Regions from separate parts of the Pararhizobium sp. LjRoot255 genome, predicted to be linked through region 2. Evidence: riboswitches for the same ligand, from Rfam matches in the RefSeq annotation. Region 2 holds a riboswitch; the other holds the start of a gene.

Region 1 (3,205 bases), on a different contig from region 2:
GAACCAGGAATCGGAATCAACATGTTGATCGGCACGCTCTCGGGCGCTGGCTGGAGATTGGCGAGTGTCACCAGCATGGAGATGCGGTCATCCGTCGTTTCGCCCATGCCGAGGATACCGCCGGCGCAGACCTTCATGCCCGCTTCACGCACATTCGACAACGTCTCCAGCCTGTCGGCAAAGGTGCGGGTGGTGATGATCTGCGAGTAGAACTCTTCCGACGTATCGATGTTGTGATTGTAATAATCGAGGCCCGCCTCGGCCAGCGCGCTGGCCTGGGCCGGCGAGAGCATGCCGAGCGTCATGCAGGTCTCCATGCCGAGCGCCTTTACGCCGGCGACCATGGCAAGCAACGTGTCGATGTCGCGGTCCTTCGGGCTGCGCCATGCGGCCCCCATGCAGTAGCGGGTGGCCCCTTCGGCCTTGGCCTTGTGGGCTTCGGCGACCACCTGTTCGACCATCATCAGCTTGGAGGCCTTGAGGCCGGTTGGAGAATGCGCCGACTGGCTGCAATAGCCGCAATCCTCGGCGCAACCGCCGGTCTTGATCGACAAGAGCCGGCTCATCTGCACAGCGTTGGGATCGAAATTCGCTCTGTGAATGGTCTGGGCCCGAAACAGCAGATCATTGAAAGGCAAATTATAGATAATTTTTGCCTGAGCGACAGATATCGATTCAATCGGGATGGTGATGGGCGCTTCCATGCGGTCTGCGGCTGTGCTTTCGTGCAACATTATCGATCTACTCCCTTTCGTCGCGCCTGCTTGTGAGCTCAGTATAGATAAGACTTGATATTATCTATAATTTATTGAGGCGCAATCGAACGCAAGCGCCCTTTCGTTGACCGGCCATAAAATTACAATCACAGAGAGAGTTTAAGGACGCAACACGAGTTACGCTCCTGGCGCATGTCAGGCAACACTGACGGGACCGGCGGACCGGGTGGTCAGCCAACGATCGCGAATGCCTCGCGCGTCGTCCCGGAAGCGTTCCGCACGGGTTTTTGCCCGATCCACTGCACGTGGCGTTCGAGAACGGCAGCGGCGTTCTCGACGTTGCCCTGACGCAGAAATGTCAGGATCGCGCGATGGTCATGGTCGGTACGGACTTCCCATTCCGAGCGCCAGCTGGCGAACAGGAAGCGGGCGCTGGCAGCGTGCAGATCGTTGATCGAGGCCAAGAGGCGCGGCATGCCGCAAGGGGCAAGAATGAGACTGTGGAAACGGCGGTTGGCCTCCTCCCAGGACCGAACGTCGCGGGAATTGTCGCCGGCAACCGTCGCTTCTTCCGCCTGATCGAGGATCGATGGCGTCAGGTGCGGCGCCGCATGCCGAAGCGCCAGAACTTCCAACGCCGCCCGCATCTGCGCCACTTCGCGAACCTCCTTCAGATCGAAGGATGCGACCCGCACGCCGCGGCGCGGCTCGCTGACGGCAAGCCCCTGCGCCTCCAGCCGGCGGAAGGCTTCGCGCACGGGCACATGGCTCGTTCCGAACTCCTCGGCAATATGATCCTGCCTCAGCTTCGTGCCGGGATCGAGTTCGCCGGTCACGATCCTATCGGCTAGGATGCGGCTGATGCGGCTGGCAATGGTATCTTCGTGCGTCGAGGTCATTTTTTATAGATAATTTGCCGTAGACGCGCTGTCGAGACAAAGACTGAAAACATTAAATGTCTTCACAGCTTGCCGCACGCACACAAAACAAGAGGCGGTCGCCGCTTGCCGTGCCATCCCAACGGCCGCGCCAACAGCCCTTGACGCATCGTCCAGAACCATGCCTTACTGACCACATTCACCAGGGGGGTCCCGACAAGGGGCTGAGATTCTGCTGGCGCGAAAGGTGGCCTTGCCGCCCTCAAGCAGCGCAGTGACCCGTTGAACCTGATCCAGTTCATACTGGCGTAGGGACGGTGCAAGCGCTGCCACGATTCGATTTTCCGCTTGCGGATTCGTGTCAGCGTCTTTCCATCATTCCGGCTCTAAAGGACTGGGTCTCCAACCTAAAATTTGGAGCCTCAACCATGAATGTTGCCGCAAAAAACCTCACTCCCACTGTCACCACCGGCCCGCTGCCGGCCTCCCGCAAAGTCCATGTTCCGGGCGAACTGCATCCAGCCATCCGCGTGCCGATGCGTGAGATCGCGCTTCATCCAACGTCGGGCGAACCGCCCGTCATGGTCTATGATTCCTCCGGCCCCTACACCGATTCCACGCTCACCGTTTCGATCGACGCCGGGCTGCCGCGACTGCGCCAGGCCTGGGTGACGGCGCGCGGCGACGTCGCGGCGTATGAGGGCCGGCATGTCAAACCCGAAGACAACGGCTTTGCCACAGGCGAACGGTTGACGCCGGAATTTCCTATCCGCAACCGGCCGCTGAAGGCCAAGGACGGCAAGGCCGTCACCCAGCTTGCCTACGCGCGGGCCGGGATCATCACCCCCGAAATGGAATACATCGCCATCCGCGAAAATCTCGGGCGCAAGGCCGCTAAGGAGGCTCTTGTTCGTGACGGCGAAAGTTTTGGTGCCCGCATCCCGGATCACGTCACAGGCGAGTTCGTGCGCGAGGAAGTTGCGCGCGGGCGGGCGATCATCCCCGCGAACATCAATCACCCCGAATCCGAACCGATGATCATCGGCCGCAATTTCCTGGTGAAGATCAACGCCAACATCGGCAATTCGGCCGTTACCTCGTCAATGGCCGAGGAAGTCGAGAAGATGGTCTGGGCGGCGCGCTGGGGCGCCGATACCGTCATGGACCTGTCGACCGGCCGCAACATCCACAACATCCGCGAGTGGATCATCCGCAACTCGCCGGTACCGATCGGCACGGTGCCGCTCTATCAGGCACTGGAAAAGGTCAACGGCATTGCCGAGGATCTCACCTGGGAGGTCTTCCGCGACACCCTGATCGAGCAGGCCGAGCAGGGCGTCGACTATTTCACCATCCATGCCGGCGTGCGGCTCCACTATATCCCGCTCACCGTCAACCGCGTCACCGGCATCGTCTCGCGCGGCGGCTCGATCATGGCCAAGTGGTGTCTGCATCACCACAAGGAAAGCTTCCTCTACGAGCATTTCGAGGAAATCTGCGACATCTGCCGCGCCTATGACGTCTCCTTCTCGCTCGGTGACGGCCTGCGTCCCGGCTCGATCGCCGATGCCAACGACGCCGCGCAGTTCGCCGAACTGGAGACGCTGGGCG
Region 2 (3,205 bases):
CAGGCGTGCGGGAAGCGGGAAGATGATATTCGCATAAACATGCCATTGACATTTATATGCTATCAGCACATAAATCCTGCACCTCAACAGGAACAATCCCATGGACATGCACGCCACCCCGGCGCCGCTCGTTTCGAGCCACGCTCTTCGCCTGACGCTCTTCCTCTTCCTGATGACCGCGCTGTTCATGGCGACGCTGGACAACCAGATCGTCGCGACGGCGCTGCCGACCATCGTTGCCGAGTTCGGCGAGATGGAGCGGTTCGGCTGGATCGGATCAGCCTATCTGCTCGCCACCTGCGCGGTCATGCCGCTCTACGGCAAGCTGGGCGACCTGTTCGGCCGCAAATATGTGATGCTTGCCGCGGTGGCGATCTTCACGCTGGGCTCGGTTGCCTGCGGCCTCGCCGTGTCGATGAACACGCTGATTACAGCCCGCGTGCTGCAGGGGCTTGGCGGCGGCGGCATCATGGTGTCGATCTTCTCGGTCACCGCCGACCTGTTCGAGCCGCGCGAGCGCGCCCGCTACCAGAGCTACTCCAGTCTTGTGCTGATGGCATCCGGCGCCATCGGCCCGGTGCTCGGTGGCACGATGAGCGACCTGTTCGGCTGGCGGTCTATCTTCCTCGTCAATATCCCGATCGGGTTGATCGTGCTCACCGGCCTGTTCTTTTTCCTACCCTATCGGCGACCAACGCGCCTGCCGAAGATCGATTATGCCGGCGCGCTTCTCATCGCCGGCGCGGTGACCAGTGTCGTGCTTCTGGGCGACGGCGCAGAACTGTTCGGCTCACTGTTTTCGCTCGGAAGCCTTGCGGTTATAGTGATCGGTGCGCTCTGCGCGATCGCCTGGGTGCTGGTCGAACGGCGTGCGCCGGAGCCTATCGTGCCGCTGACACTGTTCCGCAACCCGACCTTCAGCCTGATGCTGGTGATTTCGCTCATGAGCGGCGCCGTTGGCATCGGCATGGTCAACTATTTCGCGCTGTTCCTGCAGACGACGACGGGCCTGACACCGTCGGCGGCCGGGCTTCTGTTCATCCTTTTGACGGGCGGCATCGTCGCCGGCTCGTTGACGGCCGGACGGCTGATATCGCTCTCCGGCCGCTACAAGCCGTTCGCGATCGTCAGCGCCAGCCTGACGGCCCTGGCCTTGCTCCTGTTCACGCAGATTGAGCCCGGCACGCCGCTCTACATCATCGGCGCCACCATGGCGCTGCACGGCATCGGCATCGGTTTCGGCCAGCAGGTGCCTGTCATCGGCGTGCAGAACGTGGCGTCGCGCGGCGATGTCGGCGCTGCCACCGGTGCCGTGACCCTGTCGCGCATGGCAGGCGCCTCGATCGCGATCTCGATCTACGGCGCGACGATCGCCGCCGGACTGGCACGCGGCGCAGTCTCGATCCCCGGCGTCGAGGACATCGAAAAGCTGACACCGCTGATGCTTTCGGCGCTGCCGGAGGCAACCCGCCGGCTGGTCGCCGAAAGCTATACGGCCGCCTTCCAGCCGCTGTTCCTGACGGCCGTCGGCATCACGCTGATCACGCTCGTCTCGGCGATCAGCCTGAAGGCGGTACGGTTGCCGCAGAAGCCGGCAGCTTGAGGGGGCGGTGGAGTTCCAGCTTGGGGCAGACTTTACCCCCTCTGTCACTCCGTGACATCTCCCCCACAAGGGGGGAGATTGGCCGTGTATTTTTGTGCCTCCCTTACCGGCACATTTTGAGCACGGCTTTATGGAAAAAATGATCTCCCCCCTTGTGGGGGGAGATGTCACGAAGTGACAGAGGGGGGTGATGCCCCACGGCACATTGACGCCCGAGGCTCCAGCGGCCTCTTGCCAAGCATTTCGCGCAAGTCTAAATCTTCTCCTGCTCTAACGGGGTGCCGTTTGTCCTACCTGGACGATCGGCTGAGAGGCTTCAAGCAGCCAACCCGCGGAACCTGATCCGGTTTGTACCGGCGGAGGGATTAGACGGCACGTTTCAGCGCCCTAACCCCAACCACTTGGATTTAAAGGAGGCGCCGATGCGCAAAGCATTCATTCCAATTCTTGCGGCGATTGCTGCAATCACCACATCGTCTTCCGCGGCGGCCGCCGACAAGACGCTGACCGTCTACACCTATGAAAGCTTCACCAGCGAATGGGGCCCGGCCGCCAAGGTCGCTGAGGCCTTCGAAAAGACCTGCGACTGCAAGGTGGAGTATGTCAGCGTCGCCGACGGCGTCGAACTTTTGACCCGGCTGAAGCTCGAGGGGTCGGCCTCCAAGGCCGATATCGTGCTCGGGCTCGACACCAATCTCGTCTCCGAAGCCAAGGCGACCGGCTTTTTCGCGCCGCACGGTGTCGATACGTCCGCCGTCAAGGTTCCCGGCGGCTTCTCCGACGATACGTTCGTTCCGTACGACTACGGCCATTTTGCCGTGATCTACGACACGCAGGCGATGAAGGAGCCGCCGAAGAGCCTGAAGGAGCTGGTGGAGGGCGATCCGAGCCAGAAGATCGTCATCGAGGATCCGCGGACCTCGACGCCGGGCCTCGGCCTGCTTCTGTGGGTGAAGTCGATCTACGGCGATCAGGCCGGTAGCGCCTGGGCGAAACTCAAGGATCGCGTCCTGACCGTGACGCCCGGCTGGTCGGAGGCTTACGGCCTGTTTACCAAGGGCGAGGCACCGATGGTGCTGTCCTACACCACCTCGCCCGCCTATCACATGATCGCGGAAAGCACCGACCGCTATCAGGCAGCCTCGTTCTCGGAAGGTCACTACATCCAGATCGAAGTGGTTGGCATGACGAAGACTGCCAAGGACCCGGCGCTCGCTAAGGACTTTCTTTCCTTCGTCACCGGACCGGACTTCCAGTCGATCATCCCGACGACCAACTGGATGATGCCGGTGGCCGCCACCAAGGAGCCGTTGCCGGAGGCCTTCGGCAAACTGGTCCATCCGGAAAAAACTTATCTAATGTCTTCCGACGAAGTTGCCGCCAACCGCAAGGCCTGGATCGACGAATGGCTCGCTGCCATGAGCAAGAACTGAGCTGCGATTGCCCGGCGGTCTCGAAAAGCGTCTGACAGTGGCCGCCGGGGCACTCTGCCTCGGCGGCATCGTTCTGTTTGTCTGCCTCGCAGCCTATACGCTGCTTGCCTTCGATGAGCCGGGTGCAGTGGGGCAAGAGGGGCTCTTCGACGCCTATGTCTGGCGCGTA

The links. Region 2 has a riboswitch for thiamine pyrophosphate ahead of thiB (thiamine ABC transporter substrate binding subunit). Riboswitches for the same ligand answer to the same signal wherever they lie in the genome.
Region 1: it holds a riboswitch for thiamine pyrophosphate, as region 2 does, so the genes downstream of both, thiC (phosphomethylpyrimidine synthase ThiC) here and thiB (thiamine ABC transporter substrate binding subunit) in region 2, are expected to answer to the same signal.

The regions. Positions count from the first base shown of each region.
Region 1 covers NZ_CAXUPQ020000002.1:561,078-564,282, forward strand. The annotation lists gene bioB (biotin synthase BioB) at 1-704, opposite strand, end outside; gene ACSQ2W_RS21730 (GntR family transcriptional regulator) at 947-1,615, opposite strand; TPP riboswitch at 1,789-1,927, shown strand; gene thiC (phosphomethylpyrimidine synthase ThiC) at 2,023-3,205, shown strand, end outside.
Region 2 covers NZ_CAXUPQ020000001.1:1,825,470-1,828,674, reverse strand. The annotation lists gene ACSQ2W_RS08930 (MDR family MFS transporter) at 101-1,603, shown strand; TPP riboswitch at 1,868-1,985, shown strand; gene thiB (thiamine ABC transporter substrate binding subunit) at 2,026-3,036, shown strand; gene thiP (thiamine/thiamine pyrophosphate ABC transporter permease ThiP) at 3,068-3,205, shown strand, end outside.